3 regions of the Paenibacillus sp. FSL E2-0178 genome follow, and region 3 is predicted to be linked to each of the others. Evidence: riboswitches for the same ligand, from Rfam matches in the RefSeq annotation. Region 3 holds a riboswitch; each other region holds the start of a gene.
The links. Region 3 has a riboswitch for cyclic di-AMP ahead of MHI42_RS01810 (alpha/beta hydrolase). Riboswitches for the same ligand answer to the same signal wherever they lie in the genome.
Positions count from the first base shown of each region.

Region 1: it holds a riboswitch for cyclic di-AMP, as region 3 does, so the genes downstream of both, MHI42_RS17665 (hypothetical protein) here and MHI42_RS01810 (alpha/beta hydrolase) in region 3, are expected to answer to the same signal.
Region 2: it holds a riboswitch for cyclic di-AMP, as region 3 does, so the genes downstream of both, MHI42_RS00925 (APC family permease) here and MHI42_RS01810 (alpha/beta hydrolase) in region 3, are expected to answer to the same signal.

Region 1 covers NZ_CP151953.1:4,073,767-4,079,358, reverse strand. Annotated here, with positions in the region: gene MHI42_RS17690 (hypothetical protein) at 27-608, shown strand; gene MHI42_RS17685 (class I SAM-dependent methyltransferase) at 719-1,375, opposite strand; gene MHI42_RS17680 (hypothetical protein) at 1,505-1,846, shown strand; gene MHI42_RS17675 (hypothetical protein) at 1,846-2,304, shown strand; gene MHI42_RS17670 (hypothetical protein) at 2,388-2,576, shown strand; gene MHI42_RS17665 (hypothetical protein) at 2,925-3,371, opposite strand; cyclic di-AMP (ydaO/yuaA leader) riboswitch at 3,545-3,714, opposite strand; gene MHI42_RS17660 (MerR family transcriptional regulator) at 4,306-4,707, shown strand; gene MHI42_RS17655 (oxidoreductase) at 4,704-5,592, shown strand, end outside.
Region 2 covers NZ_CP151953.1:187,162-192,753, reverse strand. Annotated here, with positions in the region: gene MHI42_RS00935 (iron ABC transporter permease) at 1-520, opposite strand, end outside; gene MHI42_RS00930 (iron-hydroxamate ABC transporter substrate-binding protein) at 752-1,774, opposite strand; gene MHI42_RS00925 (APC family permease) at 1,973-3,790, opposite strand; cyclic di-AMP (ydaO/yuaA leader) riboswitch at 3,919-4,078, opposite strand; gene MHI42_RS00920 (disulfide oxidoreductase) at 4,305-4,739, opposite strand; gene MHI42_RS00915 (DsbA family protein) at 4,736-5,491, opposite strand; gene MHI42_RS00910 (ATP-binding protein) at 5,585-5,592, opposite strand, start outside.
Region 3 covers NZ_CP151953.1:434,223-439,814, forward strand. Annotated here, with positions in the region: gene MHI42_RS01795 (chromosome condensation regulator) at 1-689, opposite strand, end outside; gene MHI42_RS01800 (MATE family efflux transporter) at 783-2,135, opposite strand; gene MHI42_RS01805 (MarR family transcriptional regulator) at 2,377-3,063, opposite strand; gene MHI42_RS01810 (alpha/beta hydrolase) at 3,177-3,986, opposite strand; cyclic di-AMP (ydaO/yuaA leader) riboswitch at 3,994-4,126, opposite strand; gene MHI42_RS01815 (ABC transporter substrate-binding protein) at 4,307-5,592, opposite strand, start outside.

The DNA.
Region 1 (5,592 bases), 3.6 Mb from region 3:
AATATGGGAAAATAAGGAGTGTAATTATGCGAAATAAGCTATTATTTGGATCCATCGTTCTTTCTTTAGCATTATTTACCGGTTGTAGCCAAGATAATTTGAACAATGAAAAACAAAATACCAATTCAGCTTCTGAAAATACTGTTACAAATAATGGAGAAAGCAATTCTATAAATAAAGAAGCTGTGAAAGAGGCAATCAAAGCCGCACAGGAATATAAAAATATAGAGTATACCGTCGAAAATTCTGAAGATGTTTTATCTGAAGATGCAGTTCAATCGCGAAATGAAGAGTTAAAACCATTTCTTACAGAAAGCTTTTATACAAATGCAGTTGATACCCGCTACACAACATTACCGTTAACCATTGCTGATAAACAAAAACTTTCTATTAAGCCTGAAAATCTTAAATTTAATCTTGTAGATGATAAAAATGATATTATTGAATTGAGATATATTGTGGACCTGGTACTAATTGATCAAGGGGACAAGGAGAGCAAGCGTGTTCCTTTAGAGGGTATTCTAACTTTAAAAAATGTAAATGATAATTGGCTTGTGCAGGGAGATAGATACGACTCAGCTGCTTTTAACAAACTCACTAAGGAGTAAACGTCATTATAGACAGTAAGTTTCTCTGATCACGTAGGGACTAACCACTATTTGTTAGAATAATTAGACACCTCTTAAAGTTTGAATTCTATTCTGATAGGATTTCGACCTTAGAGGTGTTTTTGTATTTGGTAGCTGAGGGGATCCTTTTTACATTTTACAAATAAGAAGTTTATGGAAGGCTTGTTTTTCATATTCTTACCGGGCTCATCTATTTCTGATATCTCGACCAGGCCATAGTTGGCAAAGTCTTGTTGAATGGAGTCAGCATCATAAAAAAACATTTTCACTCGGTCCATGATTTCGAAATAGTCTGTATCCAGTTGGACGCCCTTACCGTACATTGGTGCTTTTTTGGATACCGTTGTAAAGACCATATATCCACCCGGCTTCAGCTGATTATAACAATCCTGAATGAACTTCTCCCGCTCACGCTGATCCAATAAGTGAATCAGGGCATAGCAGAAAATACCGTCATAGAGTTTGTTGTCAAATGGCATATCGGTTACCGAGCCGTGAAAAACATTCATATCCAGCCCGCTCTGCCTCGCCAGATCAATCGCTGTTTGCGAAATTTCAATACCAGTAACATCTATTCCATTGTCCATAAAAACCTTTGCATTTCTGCCATATCCAATGCCGGGAACCAGGATGTCTTTAACATTCTTTTCAAGGAAAAAATCCTTGGTTAAGATGGCCGAGTCAGAATGTTCAAATCCCCACATCGTTTGTTTTTCTATGAAGCTTGCTTCCCAGAACTCAGTCATAGCCCGATCTCCTTTAATTACACTAAATAGTTATTACGGACATATTATATCTACGATAGAGCTGATTTGCAATGTTATTGTTAATCCTCGTATTTAAACAGATAGACTTTTGTGAAGCGGCCGGATATTATGTTAGATGGATTTAGAACGATTAAGCAGCAGAAGCTAAGTGATGATCCGGAGCTGAACAGTGTGGTAGTGAGCTACCTGGATGATTTCATCGCGAAAGTGCACATGTGGTGTTCCGGAGATACCTCAGAAAGTAAGACGATAGATGAAATGAAGGCTCTGTATGATGAAATCAGCAAGGAGACGGCAAATATAACAGATTACGAAATTAATGAAATGAATAAAATAGACGCTGATGAATATGAAGTGGTAGCGGACAGGTCCTGGGATAACGGGAGTGATGATACCGCTGTCTATTCAATAATTAAAATGGATGGGGTATGGAAGGTGGATGACCTGTAGTGATGAGGAGAAGTACGAAGACAAATAAGGCAATGCGTTATTTACTTAAAAATGTGCCACCTTCAGTCCATGTAGCCTCGGAGGGACCGAGTCCTAGTTTTACGGAATGGGATCATTGTATTTTGATAGATACCACTGAACTTGGAACTTTAAAAACAGTCAAAGAAACAACATACCCGGACAGAACTGGATTAGAAGCATCAATTAATCATTTACATGTAAGTGATATAGCAACTGGAATGCAAATAATAGATCGGTGGACAGGGAAGATGCAAGAGTACTACAGCGATAGGCAGTTTATTATCGTATTGAGCTCTCAGCTGGATGGAAAAGACGTGGTTGTAAGATTCTATCAGTATAGAAAAGATGACCCGGAATGGGTGGCGCTAGATAATCTTGAAGGCTATAAACAAGAAGCGATACTTGTTATCGGGCTTATAAATAATGCTGTTCTATAGAGTGAGTACCCCCCCCCCAACTGGTTAAAACCCAGCAGATAGTGTACCTTAGTAATATTAGTAATTAGGAGTGGTGATTTTTTGTGAAAAAAAGTAGACAAACCCCCGTGCTGGTCGTGGTCTCCATCCTGCTGATCATTATCAGCAGCCTGATCCCGTCGGACAAATCAACCTGGCTGGGAGCACTGCAGACCATCTTGCTGGGCGTCGGGCTGCTCGGATGCTGCATGGCTTTTTGGCGGTTCGCCAAGGGCGGCAAGGGCAAGCGCTGATTTCTGGCACTGGAACGGATAGCATAGCATAGCAAATGGAGAGTCGTGGCGGATGCTGCGGCTTTTATTAATATGTACGGCGTCAGCGGATTTACTCCATGCAGCGCTTGCTACGCGGAATGAGAGGACCTTATTTTGTGAAAAAGCCTGCTTTTTTACCCGTTGCGGACTCAGGAGCGCTTATATTGTTCGAGGGAGCTCAAAATGAGGCGAAACTGGTTAGTTAAGGTCCTCTGAGTCCGCATGGATCGCTGAATGGCCTGATTGGGCGAAATAACGGATCTACAGTCCGCATGGATCGCAGTGGCATGATTAAAGCTATTGTTGCAGGCCCAGCCATCTTCCCTATTATCCCGCCGACGGGCGCGGGACAGCTGGCCGCGCAGCAGCCATCTGTTCGCGAATCCCTCTGAGCTGCGCTTTCAGCTCAGGGACGCTTCGCTGCAGGATGAGGCTGATCTCGGGCAGAGGCAGCTGGATGCCGTACCATAAGGCGCTGGCGATCTGATCCTCCCAGGTGAGCAGGGCAGAAGAGCAGCGGCCGCGGTCTTGAGCAACCAGCGAGCATTGCCGGATGCATTCCCTGTAGGCGGTAAGGGAGTAAGCATCTGCTTGGATGCTGCCCTTGAGCCAAGGCTCATAGAGTGCCGCGAATGTGGCAACTGCGGCTTGATCGGCGCGGGCGCCCTTCTCCAGCAGGAGACAGCTTAGCGCATAGATGGTTCCGCTATATTGCTCAATATAGCTGGTGAATCCGGCAGCGGGAGCTGCGTTGGACGATAATGGGTCTGGCATGTGGACACGTTCCTTCCTGAATGTGGGCGATTTATAGTTTGGATATGTAGTTGATAGGTTTGCCGAAATGCTGATCCTCCGGAATAAGTGCGCAAAAAACCGCAGACAGAGGAGGACCTCTGCTGCGGTTTTGTTGCAGGCGTAAGAAGCCTGGGGCAAAATCGTGGCGGATCAAGATCTCTCTCTTTACGCTTACGGGGTTAGCTGTCGGATTCGGACGGTGAGAGTCGCCCTACCTTTTGAGACTGCGTAATTGAAGTCTCCTTCGGATTCACCCCAAGTAGGCCTGCGGCCTGATGGTTCCCCCGTTTTCCGCTTGGCGGAAATTCAGCGTGCATTCACATTTTCACTGGTAACTTTCAACACGAATCATACCCTTTCAGGGTTGTCTTTGTAAAAATGGAAAAGAGTGCTTCTGCGCCGGATTTGCAATAAATTGCTGCTTTGCGAGGAATATTGGAGACTAAAACCATATATGTGGCCGATTATCATCCGTTTATCTCGCTCAATCGCCGTTTTTTATTTTTGGGAGGCAGCGGCAGGAGAACTCCGGAAATATTAATGCGTTAGACGGAAACGGCGTCGATATCGAATTTTTGTGAAATGGGCGTATTAGTGAGATATCGGGAGATAATGAGAGATTGAAGATAAAGTAAGCGTTACCCGTCAGGCAAATAGATGCGTGATTGTGTTATTAGAGTAATTACGGCGGTTTACAAATTGTACCTGAATTAGAGCCCGATTCTACGAAAAGGGTATCCTTTCTAGCCGCACAAACCATACATCCGGGAGGGCCTAATTCCCGCTTCCCGAATGCTTGACTTGGACCATACTCCAGGGATTATCATTTGATTCTGTAAGGGCAGACTGTCAGTAAATTACCAAGACTGAAAGCCAAACTAAGAAGCTAGATTAAGAAGGAGGCCAGCAGCAAATGGAGCCTGTTTTTACGATTGCCGAGGTAGCAGAGCGGACAGGACTCAGCCAGGATACCATCCGCTATTATGAGAAAATCAAGCTCCTGCCCCCGGCAAGCCGCAAGGAGAACGGCCAGCGGGCATACAGCAGGCGTGAGCTGGACCGGGTGCATTTCGTTGCTATTCTCAAAAGAACCCATATGCCGCTGCGCATCATTCAAGAATACATCCGGGCGTCAGCGGAAGAGGACTACGATGAATGCTACAGTGTGCTGGACGGGCATAAAACGTTGATTGAAGAGCAGCTCACGGAACTTACGGCGGCCCTGGAGCTTATGAAATACAAGCTGAAGAACTTCCGGGAGCTTAAGGACGGCAGGTTCATCGCGGAAATGGAACAGAGGAGGAACGAGGAATGAATACTGGGTTGAATCAGGAGACGAACAAAGAGTTGAATCACGCGAAAGTTAAGCAGCACCCGATTCCTTCGGGGTTTGGGCCGGACACTACGGCGGAGCAAGTAATCCAAGGCCATAATCTGAGCGGCAAAACAGCCATCGTGACCGGCGGCTACTCCGGCCTGGGTCTGGAGACCACACGTGTCCTGGCTGCGGCCGGAGCTACATTGATAGTTCCCGTACGGACACCGGAAAAGGCCCGGCTCGCCCTTGCCGGCATCCCCGGAGTCCAGCTGGAGTCACTGGATTTGCTGGAGCCGGTATCCATCGATGCCTTCGCGCAGCGGTTCCTGGACTCCGGCCGGCCGCTGGATATCCTCATTCACAGCGCAGGCATTATGGCTTCGCCGCTGGCCCGGGATGCTCGCGGATACGAAGTGCAGTTCGCCACCAACCATCTGGGGCATTTCCAGCTGGCAGCCCGGCTCTGGCCTGCGCTGGTGAAGTCCGGAGGCGCACGGGTAGTCTCCGTATCCTCACGCGGCCACCGCATTGCCGGTGTTGATTTCGCAGACGTGAACTTTGAGCGGCGGGCCTATGAGAAATGGACAGCCTACGGCCAGTCGAAGACCGCCAATGTGCTGTTCGCCCTTGAACTGGACAAACGCGGGCAAGTACATGGTGTCCGGGCATTCTCCGTGCATCCCGGCAGCATCCTGACCGATCTGGCCCGGCATCTGTCGGATGACGAGCTGCGCGGCATGGGGGCGCTGGATGAGGCGGGCAACCGTATCCCGGCCGGGCGTATGAATCATATGAAGACGGTCCAGCAGGGAGCCGCGACCAGTGTCTGGTGCGCGGTGAGTCCGCTGCTCGACGGCACGGGCGGCGTGTATTGCGAGGATG
Region 2 (5,592 bases), 250 kb from region 3:
CCGCTAAGGTCAGGCGTAGCGGTGTCAGCCCGCTATGGGACAGCGAACCGATGCCGAAGACTAAGAGCGATGCCACAGCCGCTCCAATGAAGCAGTAGATCATGATATACATGAAAGACAGCGAAGGCGCAAAGGCGAAAGCCAATGCCAGGCCGACACCAGCTCCGGCGTTGAGTCCCAGCAGCCCCGAATCCGCCAGCGGATTCCGGGTCATCCCCTGCATGATCGCGCCGGCGACAGCAAAACATGCACCCACCAGCGCTCCAGCCAAAGCCCGGGGGATCCGCAGCTCCCGGATGACCTGATGCTGTCCCAGCTCCGGATTGAAGCGGAAGACAGCTTCCCATACAGTAGCCAGCCGGATATCTGCCGCTCCTACCGATACAGACAGCATCAGCCCGAAGATGATGGCGGCTATTCCGAGCAGCAGGATCGTAGCTGCAGCTACCGGCCGCGACTTGATGGGTTTATCCTCTGCGGCCTTAGAAGGATTGAGGTTAGAACGTGTGGATGAAACCATAAGCCGTCTCCTTAACAGGATTATTACTTGCTTATTACTTGCTTCTAATTGATTATCATTCTCATTATCGCAAATATATGAATATTGTACAAGCAGATAACGCGTAATCTATACTGAACGCCCTCATCTATCGCTCCATTTAAAAAAAGGTGCAGATCATCGTATCCGGGGATACAAGGACCTGCACACTCGCTACCGGCAAAGGCTGATCACCGGCATTTTGAACGCTGCTTATTTTACAAGACTGCTCAGAGCATCATCAATTGTTTTGGAGTTAGCTATAGGACCGCTGTACAGCCAGCTGGTTGCTCTGCCAAACTCATGAACATTCCCCGCCTTAACAGCCGGAATCCCCTTCCAGATCGCGCCATCCGTAACTTCAGCAGCATCCGCCCCGTCACTGTTCACAAGGATGATATGATCTGCAGTCAGCTCAGACAATTTCTCAAGTGAAATCGGATTCCACGTTGCTCTGGACTCAGCAGGAATTTCGGTAACCAGATTCGGAAGCTTCAGTCCAAGATCTCCATACAATACCGCTCCGCTGCTGCGGGTTTCGTCTACAATGAAGAAGCTCTTGGAGACCAGCCAGAGAATGGCAACGGACTCATCGCCGATGGCAGCAGAGATTTTGGCTTTTGCATCAGCAGCTTTTTGATCGTACGCTGTAATTGCTGCTTCAGCTTCAGGCGTTTTGTTCAACAGCTCGCCGATCTTGAGCAGCGATTTGCGCCAGTCCTTGCTGACTTCGTCGCCGAGTACATACGTTGGTGCAATTTTGTTCAGCTGGTCATACAGACCGTTCTGGACAGTACCTTCCGATTGTACAATAGTGAAGTCCGGTGCGAAGCTGGTTACAGCTTCGAGTGGAAGGTCATAGCTGATGGTTGGAATGTCCTTAAGCTCAGCTGCAAGGTAATCCTGAGTGCCGTTTGTCACGGACCATTGGGCAACCGGAGTCACGCCAAGTGCGACCAGATAGTCTTCCAGATAAGAAGCAAGCACACGCTGCGGGTTCGCAGGGACAGTGACTTTATGTCCCATGGCATCCGTTACTGTTTGCTCTACCGCTGGAGCTGTTGTTTCTGCCGGTGCAGTAGTGGCTTCTGCAGTTGCTGCAGGTGCCGTAGTTGCCGCAGCCCCGTTATTGGCTGCATTGTTATTTCCGCATGCGGATAATAACAACGTCGTGGTCATGAGTCCGGCCATAGCCAGCTTCATGCTTGTTGATCTTTGCAGGTTGAACGAAAACATTAATTACCCCTCCTGTATATACATTCATTATTGGTCAAAGGTGATTGCGGCCTTCGCCTCACATAAACTGATGATATTGATTCTCATTCTCTCTGTCAACTAAATTATCTGGTTCCATGTACACTCACCCTGCGCTTAACAAAAAACGGCTGTTCCCGCAACCTGCGGAAACAGCCGTTTTACATATAAAGGGTATGTCTATTTGTGCAAATGATACGGTACAGTTGCTATAACGATATCCTTCTGATTCATCAGATAAGAACGGATGAACAAGCTGGTCTGATTATGCAGAATCGCCTGCCACCAATGCTTCGTAACAAATTGCGGAATGAGTACAGTAATATGGTCTGTAGAAGCGGTTTTCCACTCCACCGTATCGATGAATTTCACCAGCGGGCGGATGATGCTGCGGTAACGCGAGCGGAGTACAATCAGGCGCACCCCAGGGTTCCACTCTTCCCACTTCTGTTCCATTTTGTGAATCTCTTCTTCATCGAATCCGACATATACAGCCACTACATTCTCAGTCAATGACTTCGCATAGCTGATCGAATGCAGCACCGCACGGGTAACACCGGCAACGGGAACCACTACTGTACTTCCTTTAATACAAGGTTTATCCGTCGCCGGACAAATGCGCAGCTGATCGGCAATATTCATATAATGGCGGTGAATCCGGTGGAACACGATGATTACAAGCGGCAGGAAGATGAAGGCCATCCATACACTCGAGAATTTAGTAATAATGAAGATGAGTGTTATGGTTAAGGTTGTGAGCATGCCTACTGTATTCACAGCGAATTTGCTCTGCCAGCCCTTAGGCTTAGTTCTGTACCACTGGACCATCATGCCAAGCTGTGAAAGGGTAAACGGAATGAATACCCCAACGGCGTATAATGGAATCAACCCTTCGGTATTTCCGTGAAAAGCAGCTACAAGCACAGCCGACATTACGCCGAGGAAAATAATGCCGTTGGAGAATCCCAGCCGGTCTCCGCGCACCATGAAGGCATGGGGTAAATATTTGTCCTTGGCGAACATGAAAGCCAGCAGCGGGAAGGCCGAATACGCTGTATTCGCCGCCAGGAACAAGATTACTGCAGTGATACCTTGGATGAAGAAGTACAAACCGCCGCGGCCAAAGGTAGACTCGGTAATCTGCGACACAACCGTCGCTTTCTCATCCGGCATGATGCCGTACCAATAAGCCAGAAGCGTAATCCCCGTGAACATAGCCCCGAGAATCAGACCCATCAGCATCAGCGTTTTAGCCGCATTTTTCTCAGCCGGTGCTTTGAAGTTAGGGATCGCATTGGAGACCGCTTCTACCCCGGTCAGTGCCGAACAGCCGGAGCTGAAGGCCTTAAGCAGAAGGAACATACTTACGTTCGATACCGCTGAGCCGATCTCAGGAACCTGGGCATGAGCACCGCCGGTTGCATACTTGAAGACTCCGGCGATAATCAGTACAAAGATGGAGACGACGAACAGATATACCGGAATGGCTATGAAGGAAGCTGATTCAGTAACACCCCGCAGATTGACAATCGTTAAGAGCAGAATGACAGTAACCGCTATGAGTACACTATGATTATGAAGACCCGGGAACGCTGAAGTGATCGCATCCGTTCCCGCCGAGGCGCTTACCGCCACCGTTAGAATATAATCGACCAGCAAAGAGCCACCGGCAAGCAATCCGGTATGAACCCCTAGATTGGTTTTGGCAACAATGTAGGCGCCCCCGCCCTGCGGATAAGCAAAAATGGTCTGCCGATAAGACAGGATTAAGATGGCCAGCAGGCCCAATACGGCTAATGCAATTGGCAATGAGTACCAGATAGCTGTGAAACCTGCGGCCACAAGTACGATTAGGATTTGTTCTGTTCCGTAGGCTACAGACGAGAGCGCATCAGAAGACAGGACAGCCAGTGCTTTCACCTTGGATAACTTTTCATGATCGAGTTCGTTCGACTTCATCGGACGCCCGATCAATAGTCGTTTTACCTTGCTTACCATTGTAGTAACAGTTCCTCTCTTTGTTAAGTTGAAACGGCAGTACCGCGCGCTGTTTTCATAAGTGGATTTCATAAATGCAGGCACAAAAATAAGCATACGGAAATGATCCGCATGCCTTGAGTGCATGGTCATTATCCCACTATTGCTTACGAGGTTAGCTGGCGGATTCGGGCTGTGGTAGCCCTACGGTTTTCGAGTCTGCTGACCCGCTTCCGATTCACCCCGTTGGCACTCGGCCAAGTTTGGTTCCCCCGTTTTTCCTTCCGGAAAATTCAGCGCATATTCAACTTCTCACAAGGACTAATAATAATCTACAATGCCTCTTCCGTAAAGCGTTGAAACAAATGAAAAAAGAATGAAAAACAACCAAAACAACCAAATCCATGATCCGGTATGTCTTGCTCTTTCATTCTCTTTCATTATCCCTTTATCGCGTGATTTTACAGCATTTCTGCTTAATAATTTACACTCAATTTAAGGGAAATAGTTACTCTTCATTCTGCCTGACGGCTTCTTACTCACCTGCATCCTCTTTACGCCCTGTCCATAGCAGAATTGTGATTAATGCGAACGCAATGAGTGCCAGCAGCGGGATGGTGATGAATCCGAAATAATTCAGATAATCCGTGTTACACGGCACACCAATTGTACATGGAAGCACCTTGCTGAGTGCCGGAATTTTCTGCTCCGCGTAATGATAGATCGAAATGCTTCCGCCAATCAAACTTAAGGGAAGAACATAAGGGATAATGCGCTTATCCCCCCGGTAAGTGGCGATTCCGAGCAAAATCAGCTGCGGGTACATAAATATCCGCTGAAACCAGCATAGCTTGCAGGGCTCATATTTCAGCACTTCACTGAGATACAGACTGCCTGCTACAGCAACAACCGAGACGAACCAGGCCAAGTAGAGACAATTCCGGCGGCAGAATGCAGAGAATTTATTCATTGTGCAGCCACAGCTTCCGCAGCTACCTGGATTTGAGCATCAATTTCCTCCATATTAAAAGGTTCATTCACCTTGACTCCATTGACATACAGTGATGGCGTGTTGGTTACGCCTGTGTCTGTGCCAAGCTGGATATCTCTCTCCAGTTCGCTTTCGTAGGTCTTGTCTTCAATATCCTTACGCAGCAAATCGAAGTCAATGGGCAGTTCTAATTGCTGTGCCAGACTTACCAGGAAGTCCGGGGTTGCCCACTCTACCTTTTCTTCACCCTGGTTAGCATAGATAGCATCGAAGAATTTCCAGAAGGCCTCTTGATTCTGATGGTACACGGAGAGTGCCGCAAGTGAGGCTGTTCTCGAATCCGTACCGATAAAGGCCAGGTTGACGAAGTAAAAGGCTGCTTTATCCTGATTAACATACTCCTGAACGATTTGCGGTTTAATCACTCCGGTGAACTGGGCGCAAGCCGGACATTTGTAATCGCCGAATTCAACGATTTTGACGGGTGCATCTTCTTTGCCCAGCCGTGCCATTTCACTGTAGTTGAAGTCAACGGGAGCCGCAGCAGATCCTGTAGTTGAGTCGTCCTTCGAGGCCAGCATGAATAATCCTACAAAAATAATAACAACTAAAGCCACTGTACTCACGATCAGAATTCTCGTTTTCTGCTTCTGCTGCTCCTGCTCTGCCCGGCGTTTCTCCTGCTTGCTCATCTGGGGAAGCGCGACATTGTTCTTTTTTGATTTGCTCAAAGAGAGTTCCTTTCTGTCCATAGGACTGTCGTGATAAAAGATAAGTTACTTTAAAATTATATAATTAAAGTTCTCTCCTTGGCAAACCCTACATTATACAG
Region 3 (5,592 bases):
CCGTGTTTATTCCACCCTTGAGCTTCCAGCGTACCGTCTGCTTTCAGCCCGATGGTGTGATGACTGCCGGCTGCTATCGCCACTATGTCCTGCCAGGTGTTTACGTTACATTGGCCTTCGTGATTCCGGCCTGAAGCAACTACCGTGCCATCTGCTCTAAGACCGGCGGTATGGAGATACCCTGCCGCAACCGCCACTATATTGCGCCAGCTGCTAACATTGGATTGGCCATACCGGTTATTCCCCGTAATTGTGACCGTGCCGTCCCGTTGAAGTCCGGCGGTATGCCAGTCGCCAGCTGCAACCGCTATAATGTCACGCCAGCTGTGTACATCGCATTGACCTTCATTATTCCGGCCCACGGCCACTACCGTGCCATCCGATTGAATGCCAACTGAACGGCGCCAACCCGCAGCAACCGCCACGATACCGTGCCAGCCGCTTACCTCACATTGATTATGCTTATTCCAGCCCACAGCGGCCACCGTACCGTCTAATCTGAGTCCGAGGGTATGTGAATTCCCCGTATGGGCATTAGCTGCAGCAATTGCCACCATATCCTGCCAGCCGCTTACGTCACATTGACCATATTTATTGTCGCCCACTGCCATTACCGCCCCATCCGGCCTAAGCAGGACCGTATGACGATAACCAGCTGCTATGGAAGGCACTTTTTCCACCACATTCATGAATCTCGCTCCTTCATTGAAGACTTCGGTATATTTGCGGCTCCCTCTAGAGTATCTATCCTTGGCTGTCTTATCAAGCTCGGAATCCAGATCCTACTGTGCTAAACTTACCAAGTCCGGCTGCAATTTGTTCCGCAGAACATACAGCATGATGGCCCCGACCAGGAACGCCACGACATCGGAAATGACCAGCGACCAGACCACCCCATGGAATCCGTTCATACGGTTGGCAATGTAGAGCACAGGGATCAGAGTGGCGCCTTGAATCACTGACATAATAAAAGCTGCAGTTCCCTGCGCAGTTGCCTGGAAGATCCCCGTAAATAGCGTCGTCATTCCTGTAATGAACAGGGATAAGAAGGTCACATGCAGGATGTAGCTGCCCATTTCTATCAATTGCGGGTCATTCGTGAACAGCCCGATTAAGTGGTCAGAGATCAGGTAGACAATAACGCCGAACACGACAGCTAGTGCCAGTATGGTTTTAATCGTAAATTGAATAGTATGCTTCATGCGCAACCGGTTAGCTGTAAAAGAGAAGGCAATAAGCGGCACGACGCCCTCGCTTAATCCCATCAGGATTAACTCGGGGAATTGCAGCAGTCGTGAGGAAATTCCGAAGCCCGCAATAGCCTGCTCCCCATATTCGACCAGATAACGGTTAAAGATGAGTGACATGGCACCCATGAAGAGACTCATCACAAAGACGGGAACTCCGATTTTGAATACATTGCCCAGAATGACCTTGGTAGCCTTGAATTGTTTCAGTGAGACCGTTAAGAATTGACTCTTAAATCCTATATGATAGGCGTAATAAGCACTCGCAACTATGTTAGAAATGACCGTGGCAGACGCAACACCGATTACATCCCAGTGGAAGACGAAGATGACCAGCGCATCGAGAATTATATTCACGGCCACACTAAGCAGCATACCAATCATAGATGTAATTGCGGCTCCCTCCGAGCGCACAATATTCTCCAGTGTGAAGAACAATACGACGAAGGGTGAGCCAATAAGCATAATGGTAACGTAGTCCTTGGTAAATCCGAAGGAGTCAGGCGTTGCCCCCAGGCCATGTACGATAGAATTAATGAGCGGCAGGCCGACGGCCATCGCGATAAGACCGAGAACCAGGCTGCTGTAAAAGGCGAATGCAGATACATGCTTAACATCAGCCGTATTTTTCTCTCCCAACAGACGGGAAATGAAGGCACTGCTGCCGACTCCAATCAGGTTACCCAGCGCCATAATGACCGCGAATAACGGTAAGGTTAAGGCAAGTGCAGTTAACATGGCAGTATTATTAAGGGTGCCTATGAAAAAGGCGTTTAAAATGGAATAGATGACACTCATTGACGTTCCAAGCATCATGGGTACTGCGAAGTGTGCTACAGCTTTTGCGACCGGTGCTTTTTCAAAGTAATGGAGGTTTTCTGTATCCATGTGGTTCACCACTTTCTTAAGTTATGTTTGTTTGCAATTTGGTTAGAATTCTAACTAATAATTGATTACGAACTTTACGCCGCAGCAAACAAACCCGTAACAAGGACATTGCGGGCTTGGTATGCGGGAATGGACGTAACCGTAATTCAAATTCATTATTTACGCTGAAAAGGTATTGCGCTGCCTCTGCCCTGCTCTTGCGGAAAGACAGCGCCAATACTTCTTATAGTAAATGTTCTGCTTACTTATCTTCCGGATGGTCTGAGTTGTCCTTCGAGCCGTCTCTACCATCTCTGGAAGGCCAGCCGAAGCCGTTCATGCCGCCGCCATGACCTTCCCTGCCAAATCCGGGGAATCTTCCGCTAAAGCGTCCGTCATCCATATTTCCCCACATTCTGCTCATTTGTCCGCGCATAGCCATCAGCTTGTCGAATTCCTCTGTCCCGATGCGCTCCTTAGCGGCTTCCATCCACATGGCCATTACGTCACGATCTGCATCTGTTCCAAGCTCATCCTCTAGCGCTGTAATGACGCGGACCAGGTATTCCCCGAAGGCTGCCTGTTCTTCTGGAGACAGGACTGAAAATATACTGCCGCCCTCAACCTCCTGGCCTTCTTCCGCTTGCCCTTTGGGCGTGAGATAGATCAGCATGATACGTTTGTCTGTCTCTGAAGGTCTGCGGGTGATATACTCGGCCTTCTCCAGTTTGGCAAGCAATTCATTGAGCGAGGATACACGGATGTCCAGCATATAGGATAAATCCTTCGTGCTGATTCCGTCCTTCATCCGCAGAAACGCCATGATCCGGCCTTGCCCGCGTGACGTATCAGCCATGGGACCCACAGCAGCGTGGTTCTTCAGGTGTTGTCTCTGCAACAGCCATTGCAGCTTGGCAAGCTTGTCGAACAATTCAGCATTCATATTCATTATTAATCCTCCCCGGGATATATTCACGGTACCTGTTAATCAATGTAACGGTACCTGTTGAATTTATTATAACGGTACCTGTTATACTTGTCAAAGATTTTCTACAGGTGCCGTTAATAAATTTTCCGCTGGAAGCATTGCTGGTCTTTCAGGTAATCAAGCAATAGCCGGTTGAAGTGCTGCGGCTGACATAAATGGCTGGGATACATGGCATCTTCCAGTATTGCCAGCGTGGCGAGCGGATATTTGGCCGCTGTTTGTCTCACCTGCTCCAGAACCCGCTCATTCTGATTGCCTGATACACAAAGAACGGGAACCTGCAGCCTTAGTGCAAACCCGTAGCTGTCCGTATGTCTTAGTGCCAGACGCTGTTTAATCAATTCTGTTGTCCGTTCATGGACAAGCTCTCTTCTCAGAATATGATACGCAGACAGCCATTTGTTATATGTAATGCGCAAAGAACGGATGAACATTTCAGCCGGAAGATAATGGGCGACCCATGCGCAGATTTGAAAGAGCTCCAGCACTTTGCTGCCTTTGGACGTACAATCTCCTAGGATGTAATTGTCCACCAACACCAGATTAATTACCCGTTCAGGATTCAGATAGGCGAATTTCTGGGCAAGCACAGCACCGCTGGAACAAGCTACGATGACGGCCCGTTCTACGGACAGTCCATCCAACAATCCCTTCAGATCTTCACACTGCGTGTCTACAATCCGGCTAATCTCTACATCCATTTTACCGGATTGCCCATTCCCTCTTAAGTCAAACAGGATCACTTTCGCCCGCTTGCTGAAATACTCCGCCTGAGGCTCGAACAGATGATGTGAAGTCGAATAATCATGAATAAAAACAATGGGCAGACCACTGCCCGACACCTCGTAATAGAGGGTAGTTCCATTGACGTCAATATACGGCATTACCTGTGCATCCTCTCATGTCGCTTACGGGGTTAGCTGCCGGATTCGGGCTTGAAGAGTAGCCCTACTCGATTTCTCGAGATTCACCCCAGAAAACTTGGTTTCCCCGCTTCCATTACGGAACTCAGCGATTACATATATTTTTGCGGATATAGATTAACAGAAACTTCAGTATAGCCCATATTCGTCTAAGAATGAATAGCTTAGGTGAATTTGCCCAACACGCGCAGAAACCGGCCGCAGTGAACCCAAAAAGCAGAGCAGCGATTCTCCCGTTACCGGAGATTCACTGCTCTGCTTGCTTTAAACATCATCTATAATCAGCGGTTCAGGATGTCATCCACCTCTTTGGCGAGATTGTCCAGGCTTGCCTGTATTGGCAGGTTCTCCAGCCAGATATCGTTGATACGCGTACCCATCAGATCTTCAATCTCATGGTAGGTGCCGGTCATCGGACGCATTTTGCTGAATTCCAGCTCATCGGAAGCGACCTTGTAGCCAGGGAAAGCAGCTATGGTCTCTTTCATCAAGTCTGTGTCCAGGGAAGTAAGACGGGTCGGTAGATATCCGGTATTAGCAGAAGCATACGCTGCCTGCTCGGTATCCGACAGCCATTTCATGAATTCGAAAGCGGCCGCCTTCTCATTATCCGTTCCCGTATTCGCCAGATACGTATTCGATCCGCCGACCGGGACGCCTCGTTTTCCGTCATCTCCGGCAGGAATCATGGATACGCCGAGATCAATTCCACTCTCCGCGGCCATGCCGGCGAACGTTTTGTAGCCGCCGACACTGGAGAAGATCAGCGCAGTGGCCGGATTGGCAATGGAGGCATAGTAAGCATCCTTGTCTGTGACCCCGAGCACTTTGATCAGACCCTTGGATTCCAGATCTTCAATGAAGGTGATCAGCTTTACTGCACCTTCGCTGTTGATGTTGGATTTTGTCTCATCCTCATTGACCACATTGGTATCCGAGTACGAATGCAACAGCGCCTCCATCACCCAGAAGTCATAGTTGAACAGGTACATCGGCGGCTGGCCGGTAGCATCATAAGCGGTCTGCAGATAGGCCTCCAGTTCGGCAAAGGTCGCCGGACCGTTCGGATCCAGTCCCTCTTTAGCGGCGAGCGTCTTGTTTACATACATTACGGGAACACTCCGCATATGCGGAAAGGCATACAGATCCTCGCCCAGATACAGGTTGCCGAGGTCGCCGATTTTGAAATCCGAGGTATCGAATTTGTCTGTTTCCATGAACGGTTCCAGATTGGTAATAATGTCACTGTCGGCAAAGCCCTTAGTCATCGCCACTTCATCAATAAAAACATTCGGCAGCGTACCCGCTATGGCTGCGGCGTTGATCTTCTGCTGCATTTCCCAGTAATCGCCCTGATATTCAGCATTCACATGGATATTCAGCTCGGCTCCCTTCGTCTCGTTGAACTGGTCCACCAGATTCTGGTTCACATCCTCCACGGCAGAAGTCCAGAAATTCAGCTCGAGGACGGAATCCCCTTTCTCATAGGCCGCTACACTGGATTCGGCTTCGGTGGTGGCACAGCCTGCAAGAACGGCGGTCAATGCAACAGTGGCGAGCAGCGGAG